2 regions of the Nocardia sp. XZ_19_385 genome follow, and region 2 is predicted to be linked to the other one. Evidence: predicted binding sites of a transcription regulator. Region 2 holds the regulator's gene; the other holds the start of a gene.
What was found. Region 2 encodes HspR, which represses chaperone genes until heat shock. Its sites were predicted from a motif close to ANNTGAGTNNNNNNNACTCANNT; they were not measured.
Positions count from the first base shown of each region.

Region 1: a site for HspR is predicted at 2,223-2,245, ahead of lon (endopeptidase La). Genes of this name have one in related genera too.

Region 1 is NZ_JACVEE010000002.1:978,975-985,038, reverse strand. Features, by position in the region: gene IBX22_RS17250 (hypothetical protein) at 1-306, opposite strand, end outside; gene IBX22_RS17245 (PrsW family intramembrane metalloprotease) at 339-1,421, opposite strand; gene IBX22_RS17240 (hypothetical protein) at 1,418-2,035, opposite strand; gene lon (endopeptidase La) at 2,264-4,651, shown strand; gene IBX22_RS17230 (PaaI family thioesterase) at 4,705-5,145, opposite strand; gene IBX22_RS17225 (TetR/AcrR family transcriptional regulator) at 5,176-5,736, opposite strand; gene IBX22_RS17220 (DUF1707 domain-containing protein) at 5,796-6,064, opposite strand, start outside.
Region 2 is NZ_JACVEE010000002.1:726,418-732,481, forward strand. Features, by position in the region: gene dnaK (molecular chaperone DnaK) at 1-452, shown strand, start outside; gene grpE (nucleotide exchange factor GrpE) at 449-1,084, shown strand; gene dnaJ (molecular chaperone DnaJ) at 1,106-2,266, shown strand; gene IBX22_RS16065 (heat shock protein transcriptional repressor HspR) at 2,266-2,679, shown strand; gene IBX22_RS16070 (globin domain-containing protein) at 3,212-4,381, shown strand; gene IBX22_RS16075 (LuxR C-terminal-related transcriptional regulator) at 5,040-6,064, shown strand, end outside.

The DNA.
Region 1 (6,064 bases), 250 kb from region 2:
GCAGATACTGGCCATCTTCTCCGCCCGCGCCGGAATGAAGCCCTGGAAGCCGAGCCGCCGCCCGTCACCGGAGAAGGTGGGCAGCACCTGGACCCGGCGCGGGAAATACGGATACAGCAGATGCAGGCCCGGAATCCGGATACCGCGGAACTGCACTGGCCAGAACAGCATCAGCACGCCGGTCCAGTTGGTGAGCCAGCCGGCCAGCGCGCTGAAGATCGGGAACGTGATCAGTTCGACCACGAACTTGGACTGGCCGGTCAGCTGCTCCCAGTCGATGAACACGCCGGAGGCGAGTGTCGCCATCGTGGGATCCCCCTAGAGCCTGACCTGAGAAGTTAAGGCCCCAACAGTCTCATTGCGTTCACAGGGGTGTCAACGCGGGCGGGCTGGTGCAGATAGGTGCCGAAGCCCTGCACCCAGTCGATCAGCCGGCGCTGCCGCCGCCGCAGGTCGCGCATGGTGGGACCGCCCGGACCGAGGCTGTGCCGGGTGGCCTGGCGGGCCATCCGGCGGGTGCGCCGGGTGATCAGCATGGCGGGTTCCTCGGCCGGAGCGATCCCCCGCTCGACGGCGGCGGAGATGGTGGAACGGAACCAGCGCCGCTCGCCCCGCAGCACCGCCGTGTAGATCAGCGCGAAGATCAGCACCGCCGCAACCATCCGCAGCCCCACGATGACGAGCGCCAGACCGTCGTCCGGCTGCGGCGAATCCCACAGGAAGTGGAACAGGACGCCGAGCAGATAGAACTGCACGAACACCCGGACCCGTTTGGCCATCGGCCAATCCGAGCGTGCGACGGCCTGCACGATGCCGATGCCGGCGAGCGCGGTGAGCATCCAGTGCGAGGTGATCCCGGTGACGAACCGCAGCGCGCCCACCAGGATCGCGTCGGCGGCCGTGGGCTGAGCCGCGTTCAGTCCGGCGTTGGCCTCGTAGGTGGCGTTCTCCACGACCTGGAAACCGAGTCCGGTGAATCCGCCGAGCAGCAGGCCGTGGATGGGCCGCCACAGCCGCGACCGGCACAGCCAGGCGACCACGAAGACACCCAGGCCCTTGATCGCCTCCTCGACGATCGGCGCGGAGATCGCGGCCTGCCAGTTGATGGCGAACGCGTCACCGGCCAGGTTCTTGATGACCTCGAGGTTGTGGTCGTTGGCCCACATGGCGACGCCCGGTCCGGCCAGTGCGCCCCAGAGAAAGCCCAGGACCAGGGGTCCGATGATCCAGCGATGTGCCCGCAGCCGGTCCAGGTGCAGGATCAGCCCGCCGAAGACGACGAGGCCGGCGAGCACGAACGGCGCGCCGGCGAGGCTGTCGCGCCAGGTCAGGAGCAGCACCGGCAGCAACTGGTAGAGCAGGCCGAGTCCGCCCGCGAGCAGCGCCGCGCAGTAGACCCAGAACACCGGGGATCTGATCACTGCTCGACCTGGAGCGTGTCGACGATCTGGTCCAGCTGATCCAGTGTCGCGTCGTCGCCGTGCAGCACCAGCGTCACCACGAGATTCTTGTTGCCGAGGATGGCGCAGACGCCCTTGGCCTCGGTGCCGCGGCAGACCGGTCCGGCGAATCCGTGCCGGTTCCACAGCTCCCAGTCCCGGTCCCATTCGGCGGGGAAGCCCTCGACGCCCAGCACCTTCAGCCGCCAGTCGGCCGCTGCGCCGAAGTCGGTCACGCCGTTGACGACGTTCACGGCGAGGACCGAATCGTCTCTGGTCAGCAGGGCGGCGGAGCCGTCGCCGGTCGCGCGGCGGTCCCAGCCGTCGACGCCGGCGAAGTTGACGGTGTCGGGTTCGGTGCCCGCCGCGGACAGCTCGATGACCGAACCCGCGCTCTGCGGGGTTTCCCGGTCCGGGACGACGAGGGCCAGGATCGCGGGAACGGCGATGAGCGCGGCCAGCACCACGAGGACGACAGCGGCGACTCTCCAGTCGACGCGCCGCGGCGGCGGGCTCTGCAGGACATCCGCCATCCGCACCGCGGGATTCCGCCAGGCGGGATCCGGATCCCAATCATCGTGTGGCACGCCACTCATATCCAACGCTCCGCTCGGCCTCTATCGCGTCAAGTAACCGAAGAAACTGGCCATCACCTGCGGCTCAGTCGGCCCAACGATAGGGCAGCCGGACGACCATTCCGGTGAGCGACGCGGCGCGGCTGCCAGCGCGTATTCGCCGACAGCGAACGTGGGCACGGATCTGGAACAAACCCGGAACGGGCGGGGTTGACTGGGCATCGCTCAACTTTCAGAAGGGTCGAAGACGTGACTACACCTCAGAACCTGCCGGTGCTGTTCCTCACCGATCCGATCGTGCTGCCGGGCATGGTCGTGCCCATCGAACTCGACGAATCCGCGCAGGCCGCGATCGATGCCGCGCAGGCTGCCAAGACGGATCAGGTACTCGTCGCACCCCGGCTGGACAACGGCTACGCCTCCTACGGTGTGGTCGCCACCATCGAGCAGGTCGGGCGGATGCGCGGTGGCGCGCCCGCCGCGGTCCTGAAGGCCGAACGGCGGGCCAAGATCGGTCACGGGGTCACCGGGCCGGGCGCCGCGCTGTGGGTCGAGGCCGAACCGGTCGAGTCCGGTGTGGCCGACGGACGCACCAAAGAGCTTGCGGCCGAATACAAGAAGCTCGTCGTCTCGGTGCTGCAGCGGCGCGAGGCCTGGCAGATCATCGACGCCGTCAATCAGCTCGACGATCCCTCCGCGATCGCCGACACGGCCGGCTACGCCTCCTACCTGACTGCCGACCAGAAGCGGGAACTACTCGAAACCCCGGATATCGCAGCGCGTTTGACCACGCTGATCGACTGGACCAAGGCGCACATCGCCGAGGCCGAGGTCACCGAGAAGATCAGTGACGAGGTGCGCGAGAACCTCGAGAAGACCCAGCGCGAATTCCTGCTGCGCCAGCAGCTCAACGCGATTCGCAAGGAACTCGGCGAGGACGAACCCGACGGCGCCGACGACTACCGGACCCGCGTCGAGCAGGCCGACCTGCCCGCCGAGGTGCGGGAAGCGGCGTTGCGCGAGGTGAGCCGGTTGGAGCGGTCCAGTGATCAGAGCCCGGAAACCGGGTGGATCCGCACCTGGCTGGACACCGTCCTGGAACTGCCGTGGACGGTGAGAACCGAGGACAGCACCGATATTTCGGCGGCGCGCGCGGTATTGGACGCCGATCACCACGGGCTGGACGAGGTCAAGGACCGCATGGTCGAGTACCTGGCCGTGCGTGCCCGCCGCGCCCAGCGCGGACTCGAAGTGGTCGGTGGCCGCGGCTCCGGCGCGGTGCTGGTGCTCGCCGGTCCGCCCGGCGTCGGCAAGACCTCGCTCGGTGAATCCGTCGCCCGGTCCCTGGGCCGCAAGTTCGTCCGCGTCGCCCTGGGCGGCGTGCGCGACGAGGCCGAGATCCGCGGCCACCGGCGCACCTACGTGGGTGCGCTGCCCGGCCGGATCGTGCGCGCCATGAAGGAAGCGGGATCGATGAATCCCGTTGTGCTGCTGGACGAGATCGACAAGGTCGGCGCGGACTTCCGCGGTGATCCGGCGGCGGCGCTGCTCGAGGTGCTCGACCCCGCGCAGAACCACACCTTCCGCGATCACTACCTGGATCTGGATCTCGACCTGTCCGACGTGCTGTTCATCGCCACCGCGAACGTGGTGGAGTCCATCCCCGGCCCGCTGCTGGACCGGATGGAGCTGATCACCGTCGACGGGTACACCGAGGAGGACAAGGTCGCCATCGCCCGCGACTTCCTGGTGCCGCGGCAGTTGGAGCGCAACGCGCTGACCGCCGAGGAGGTTTCGATCAGCGAGGCGGCGCTGCGGGAGATCGCGGCGAACTACACCCGGGAAGCGGGTGTCCGGCAGATGGAGCGGTTGGTCGCGAAAGCCTTGCGCAAGGCCGCGACTCGGCTCGCCTCGGCGCCGAGCCTGGGTTACGACACCGAACTGGGCTACGACACCGGTTCGGGCGCAACGGCTCTGACCATCGATCTCGATGACCTGAAGGACTACCTGGGTCGCCCGCGCTTCACCCCGGACGGGATGGAACGCACCGCGGTCCCCGGTGTCGCAACAGGTTTGGCGGTGACCGGCATGGGTGGCGATGTCCTCTACATCGAGGCCAACGCCGCCGAGGGCGAGCGTGCGCTCACCCTGACCGGGCAGCTCGGCGACGTCATGAAGGAGTCGGCGTCGATCGCCCTCACCTACGTGCGCTCGCACCTGGAGGAGATCGGCATCGAACCGAAGGTGCTGGACCGCAATATCCACATCCACTTCCCGGCGGGCGCGGTGCCGAAGGACGGTCCGTCGGCGGGCGTCACCATGGTGACGGCGCTGGTGTCGCTGGCGCTGGGGCGTCAGGTGCGCGCGGATGTGGGCATGACCGGTGAGGTCACGCTGAACGGGCGGGTCCTGCCGATCGGCGGCGTCAAGCAGAAGCTGATGGCCGCGCAGCGCAACGGTCTGAAGACGGTCTTCATCCCGGCCCGCAACGAACCGGACCTGGATGACGTCCCGGCCGAAGTCCTTGCCGCCCTGGATGTTCGCCCCGTCGCCGACGTGGCCGACATCCTGGCCTACGCCATCGAACCGGTGCGCGAAGCGTCGCTGACTGCCCCGAAGTTCGCCGCGACCGCCTGAGATAGCCGAACCGGGCCGGGCACGGAATCCTCCGTGCCCGGCCCGGTTTCGTTTCAGTTGCCGTCGAGGGTGCGCTCGACCGAGCGGGTAGTGCCCTGCGCCACGGCGCACAGCACCGGCTCGGAATCGTCTGTCTCGGCATAGATTTCGCAGCTGACGACCGCCTGGCGGCGGGTGGCGCCGGTGACCTTGGCTTCGGCGCGCAGCCGCGTGCCGGATGCCGGGCGCAAGTAGGTGATGGTGAAACCGCCGGTCAGGACATTCGCGCCGAGCACAGTGCCGGCCGCGAAGGTCAGGGCGTTGTCGGCGGCGTAGGACAGCACTCCCCCGTGCACGAAACCGAACTGCTGGCCGAGCTCCGGCCGGATCGGGATGATCAGGGTGGCGGCCCCGTCGCCGAAGGCGGTGACCTCGGTGCCTACTAGTTGGGCGAAGGGCTGGGCGGCCAGAACCTGCTGGGCGAGTTCGTGATTCAAGGTGATCGAGTCGGTCATCGGGAAGCTCCTCGGTGGCGTCGGGCGGGGTCAGCGGTCGTCAGCGCGGAGCGCTACCCAGGCGGCGTCGGCCAGTTCTTTGCCGACATCCTTGGGCGCGGTGCGCATATCGCCGCCGAGCCATTGGCGTGCGTACTCCTGCGCCGGGCCGAGCCACAGCGCGTAGACGAGGTCGAATTCCAGGTCGCGGACCGCGCCGTAGCGGGCATGGGTGCGCCACCAGCGGTACACGTTGACGAAGAATTCCCGGTTGCTGTCGCTGTCGCGCATGCCGGGCGGCCGGGATGAGGCGAGAACCTTTGCCCGGTACTGGTTTTCGGTGACCCACCGCAGATGCTCGCGCACGCCCGCGGTGACCCCTTCCTGTGCGTCGGTGCTCTGCCCCACCGCGACCCAGAAGTGCTCCTGATAGTCGGCCAGCGCGTGCGCCCACACCTGGCGGTACAGCTCGGCCTTGTCCGGGAAGTGGTGATAGAGCGCCCCGACGCTGGCCCCCGCGGCATCGCGGATCTGCGTCAGCGTCGCATCGAGCGTGCCGTGCTCGGCGAACTGCCGCTCGGCCGCCAGCAGCAACCGATCTCGAATCTTCATATCCAGAATTAAATTCTGTTTTGCGGACATGCGCAAGGGCTGCGGGTGTTTCCGCGGGCTCAGTAGGGTCGGCGGCGGAGCCAGGTCCAGAAGTTCCGGCGCGGATTGCGGGCCTCGATGTAGCCGGACTTCACGCGGCCGTCGAAGCGCAGCAGCGGTGCGCCGGTCAGGTGCGGTACCCGCAGCTTGCTCGTCATGTGGCCGCTATCCACCGTGACCTGATCGAAGTCGATGCCCCAGCCATAAGGCAGCACCAGTTCCAGCGAACCAGAACCGATAGCGACGTGCGGGTTCACCTCCTGGTGGACGCACACTGCTTCGGTGAAGT
Region 2 (6,064 bases):
GCACCGGCAAGGAAAACAAGATCAAGATCCAGGACGGCTCCGGCTTGTCCAAGGAAGAGATCGACCGGATGGTCAAGGACGCCGAGGCGCACGCCGCCGAGGACAAGGCCCGCCGCGAGGAGGCCGAGACCCGCAACCAGGCCGAGGGTCTGGTGCACCAGACCGAGAAGTTCATCAAGGACAACGAGGACAAGGTCCCGGCCGAGGTCAAGACCAAGGTCGAGGCGGCCATCGCCGAGGCGAACGAGGCGCTGAAGGGCACCGACATCGCCGCTGTGAAGTCCGCGGTGGAGAAGCTGGCGACCGAGTCGCAGGCGCTGGGCCAGGCGATCTACGAATCGCAGGCCGCCGACGCCGCCGCCTCGGGCAACGGTTCCTCGTCCCAGGCCGATGACGACCAGGTCGTCGACGCCGAGGTCGTGGACGACCCGATCGACACGGAGAAGAAGTGACACCGGATAACTCGGAGCAGGAGCCGGTCACCTTCGTGGACAAGCGGAAGATCGACCCCGAAACGGGTGAGGTGCGGGAACCGGTCGCGGCTGAGGAAGCCGTGGCCGGTAACGGCGCCGAAGCGCCCGAAGCCTCCGAGGAACTCGCCGACCCCATCAGCGTGGAACTCGCCGAGCGCACCGCCGACCTGCAGCGGCTGACCGCGGAGTACGCCAACTACCGGCGCCGCGTCGACCGTGACCGCAAGACCGCGATCGACGGCGCGAAGGCATCGGTGGTCACCGAACTGCTCGGCGTGCTCGACGATCTGGACCGGGCCCGCGCGCACGGCGACTTGGAAGGCCCGCTCAAGGCGGTCGCCGACAAGCTCGCCGGCGCACTGCACAAGCAGGGCCTAGAGGAGTTCGGCGCGGAGGGCGAGCCCTTCGACCCGACCTTGCACGAGGCCGTGCAGCACGAGGGTTCCGGCCACGATCCGGTGATCGGGCTCGTCATGCGCAAGGGCTACCGCTTCGGCGACCGGGTGCTTCGGCACGCGCTCGTCGGGGTAACCGATCCGGTGGACCAGGCCGCAGAGCCGGTAGCAGAGACAGAGGCATCGGATGCTGATGCCGAAGCGAACAACGACTAGTGCGAAAGGAGGAGATGCACAGTGAGCCAACGGGAGTGGATCGAAAAGGACTTCTACAAGGAGCTGGGCGTCTCCTCCAACGCCACGCAGGACGAGATCAAGAAGGCCTATCGCAAGCTGGCTCGTGACCTGCACCCGGACGCCAACCCCGGGGACACCAAGGCCGAAGAGAAGTTCAAGACCGTCAGCGAGGCGCACGCCGTGCTGTCGGATCCGGCCAAGCGCAAGGAGTACGACGACACCCGCAGGCTGTTCGCGGGTGGCGGCTACGGTCGTGGCGGGTTCAATCCCGGTGCGACAGGCGGCTTTTCGCAGGACTTCAATATCGGTGACATCTTCGGCGGCGCCGGTGCGACCGCCGACGGTGGCCTCGGTGACCTGTTCGGTGGCCTGTTCAACCGGGGCAGCCAGCGCACCACCAGCCGCCCGCGGCGTGGGTCCGATGTAGAGACCGAGACGACCCTCGGTTTCCGCGAGGCCGCCCAGGGCGTCACCGTTCCGCTGCGCATGACCAGTCCGTCGCCGTGCACCACGTGTCACGGCAGCGGCGCGAAACCGGGGACCAGTCCCCGGGTCTGCCCGAACTGCAACGGAACCGGCGTCATCAGCCGCAACCAGGGCGCGTTCGGTTTCAGCGAGCCGTGTGACGACTGCCGGGGTTCCGGTTCGATCATCGACGACCCGTGCGTCGACTGCCACGGCAGCGGCATCCAGAACCGCACCCGCACCATCACCGTCCGGATTCCGCCGGGCGTCAGTGACGGGCAGCGGATCCGGTTGGCCGGGCAGGGCGAGGCTGGCCTGCGCGGCGCGCCCTCGGGCGATCTGTTCGTGACGGTGCATGTCAGCCAGGACAAGGTCTTCGGCCGCAACGGCGACGACCTGACCCTGGTCCTGCCGGTCAGTTACAGTGAATTGGTGCTGGGCACAACGGTTTCCGTGCCTACGCTGGAGGGTCGAGTCGGCGTGAAGGTACCGCCGGGTACCGCCGATGGGCGCATCCTGCGGGTACGGGGCCGTGGTGTCCCCAAGCGCGCCGGCGGCGCCGGTGACCTGCTGGTCACCGTCAAGGTCGCGGTGCCACAGAAGCTGGACGACGAAGCCAAAGAGGCGCTCGAGCGCTATCAGGAGGCGGAGAAGACCAGCGGTTTCGATCCACGTGCAGGATGGGCAGGTTCGTAATGTCCCACGATCCGAAGAAAGCGCCGGGCTCGGGTTCCGGGGCGACGTCGCGTACCGAGTTCTTCGTGATCTCGGTGGCGGCCCAGTTGGCGGGCATGCACGCGCAGACGCTGCGCACGTATGACCGCCTGGGTCTGGTGACGCCGCAACGCACTTCGGGCGGCGGTCGGCGCTACTCGTCCCGGGATGTCGAGCTGCTGCGCGAGGTGCAGCGGCTGTCCCAGGACGAGGGCGTCAACCTGGCCGGAATCAAGCGGATCATCGAATTGACCAACCAGGTCGAGGAACTGCAGCAGCGGGTGGGCGAGCTGGCCGCCGAGCTGGAGCGGCTGCGGGCGGGCTATCGGCCCGATTTCACGCCGCCGCAACGCAGTACGGCACTGGTGGTCTGGAAGCCGCGACACCAGCGCTAGCAGCTGGCCAGCAACATTGCGGGGCCTCGGGGCCCGGTTCGCCGAAAGGCGGGCTGGATCCCGGGGTCCGTTTTTGTTGCCGCGAACGGTAGCGGACCGGACGCCAGGTTTGCTGGCGACCACGAAAGTTAGCTGGCGAGCCAGGGTTGCCGGATCATCCGACGGATTCCTCGCCCGCCCAGGTCGCCGGATGCGGATCGGTTGCCGGACAAGGTAACTGGCGATATACGCGCTGTTGCCACATGATCGCTCCCGTGGGCCGATTCGGGCGAATCATGCAAAACGGGCCTTGCGAATTCGATGAAATACTGGCCGATTTCGCCGCTAAACACTGAATACCAGTTGGTTTCCAAGGCTTTTGACATTGCGTACCCTCGTTTTAGTGGAATTACACGCGTGATGTTTAAACGAACGATTCCGTAGCTGGCAAACCTCCCCTACACTCCAATCATCGGCTGCTGACGAGTGACCCGCACTACTTTCACTCGCTGGCACGGGCTGTGTTCGAGCACGGAATGGGGTTGTGACGCATATGGATTCGCGGACTGTCGCTTTGATCAGAACCACGTTCAAGGCGGTTGCTGCGGAGGAAGCCGGGCCCGAGAAACTCGCCCGGTCCTTTTATTCGATCTTGTTCACCGAGTATCCCCAGACTCGCGATTTCTTTCCCGCCGCAATGGATTCCCAGCGCGACCGCCTGGTCCGGGCTATCTCCTACGCCCTGGATCGGCTCGAAGAACCGAACAAACTCCTGCCCTTCCTGGCCCAGCTCGGCCGCGACCACCGCAAATACGGCGTGCAGAACGAGCATTACCAAGCGGTGGCGCATTCGCTGAAGACCGCGATGAGCCGCTTCGCCGGCAACGAGATGTGGACCGACGAGGTGGACCGGGCCTGGGACGAGGGCCTGACCCTGATCGCGGACACCATGATCGGCGCCGCCGCGAAGGAATCCACCCCGGCGGTATGGACCGGCACTGTCCTGGAACGGCGGATGGTGCTGCGCAATCTGGCGGTGGTGCGGCTGCGGCTGGATCAGCCGATCCGCTACGCCGCCGGGCAGTACATCAGTGTGCAGGTCCCGGCGCGGCCGCGGATGTGGCGCTACCTCTCACCGTCGGTCCCCGCGAATGCCAACGGCGAGATCGAATTCCACATCCGCGGCGTGCTCGGCGGGTGGGTGAGCCCGGCCATGGTCAACCAGACGAACGTCGGGGACCAATGGCTGCTCGGCTCACCCCTCGGCGGGCTCGGCATCCCGCGCAACACCAAACGCAAGATGTTGATGATCGGCTGCGGTACCGGCATCGCACCGCTGCGCGCCCAGCTCTTGCAGATGGCCCAGCGCCGCACCAACCCGAAGGTGCACCTGTTCGTCGGCGGGCACCATCCCTGCGATCTCTACGACCTGGAGACGCTGAGCAAGCTCGCCACCGCGAACAAGTGGCTCACCGTCACCCCGGTCGCCGAATACGATGAAAACCCCTGGTGGCACCTGGATTCCGGGGAGCTTGAGCCACCCCTACCCGGCCTCGAACCGCGCATGACCGGGCAGATCGGCCGGGTGGTCGCCAGCTTCGGTCCGTGGGCGGACCGCGATGTCCAGATCGTCGGCTCACCGTCGATGGTGCAGACCACCAAGTTCCGCCTGATGGCGGCCGGTACCCAAACCAAGAACATCCGGCACGACCCCCTGTTCTGACCCTGAGTTCCCTTTGCCCGGACGGTGTCTCGCCGTCCCCGCGAAGGTCGGGATCCAAGCGGGTGACGACTATCCGCAGTCTTGGCGACTGGATCCCGGCCTTCGCCGGGTCGACGAGTCAGGCGATGCGGTCTGGTCGGCAATCTTCGCCAACATGGCCAATACATGAACCCGGAGCAAACAGGGCGGGCGGTCGGAATGTTTATCCGGCACTTCTGACCCGCGTCCGGGCTGAACAGCTGGTCGATCCGGAATACGCACCCACCCCTACGCATTTTGGCGAGGCGCTGCGGCGAATCATCGGGGACAATTGAATCGGCGTTTCGCGGTAACGGCGGTTTGCCAGCAACCGACACAACGGGTGGGTCTTTCCGGACCTGAATTCCGCGGCAGCGGATTGTCAAGACCAGCATTGCCGGGGCATCCGGTTTCGAACGAGGTTCACCAATGACAAAGCATGTGACGCTTGGCAGCACTGGCGCACCGTCGAATTCGGTCGCAGCCGCAATGTGGGGGATCATCGGCGATACCGGGGCCCGGTACTGCTCGACAGCGAGGCCATTACGCGGCCCGGATATGTTGCGCCACTGCGGAACCGGTGACAGAGTCGTTCAAGCGCCGGTAAGCTATGTGCTGGCAAACATGATCGGAGATCCTCGTGCCTGACATCGCCTTCGACACGATGCCGTGTGCGCGAGACATCTTCCGGGAGCTGGATTCCACCGCGGGCCGGCGCAACACCCACGCTCCGGTCGTCCATCTCATCCGCGGCCGCTCCGGCACCGGCAAATCCACCTTGCTCGCGGCGATCCGCACGCGGCTGCACGAGCAGGGAATTCCGCTGTGCGACACCGTGTGCCATCCATGCCCGGAGTCCGATCCGGACGGTCCGCGCCCGGCGCTGCTGATCGACAACGCGCACACCCTGGCCCCGGATGATCTCCAAGCCCTGTCCGACATCATCGAATCCGGTCGCTGCACGATCGTCATCGCGGTGCAGCCGCGGCCACACGATCCACACCTGCGGGCGCTGACCGACGCGGTCTCCCGCCGCGGCCGCGTGCTCGACCTGCGCCCGCTCGGCGTCGCCGACATCGGCCCGTTCGCCCGGGAGCTCGGCATGACGGTGCCGCGGCACGTGGCCCAGCACATTCACCAGCACACCGGCGGTATCCGGGGCGGCGTGGTCACCGCGCTGGCCGCGGCCTGCTCGGCCCGTCTCGACGCCGGCATCCCCGCGGTCGAGGTGGCCGTCACCCATTGGGCGCGGACCCTGCTCGACGATCTGGCGCCGGATCTGCTGGAAACACTGGCCGTCGCGACCACGGGCACCGGCTTGGACTCCAGCGAACTCACCGAGGTACTCGGCGTGGAACCCGCAGCCGCCCAGGCGCTCATCGATAGAGCCCGGGCCACCGCCTTGGTCACCGACGCCGATCTGCTGCTGGCCCCGGCCATCGCCCCGCTACGCACCCTGCTCGGCGATCACCGCTACCTCGCCGTACAGCGCCGCTTGTTCACCGCCCGGCTGGAAGCCGGACTACTACGCGACCACACCGCGTTGCTGCTGGCCGAATCCGGTGTCCGCGACCAGCAACTGGCTGAATTCCTCTGTACCGCAGCCGAACACGCGGGCCGCGAGGCGGTGCGCTACTACGCGGCCGCGGCGGCGGCCGGCGCCGA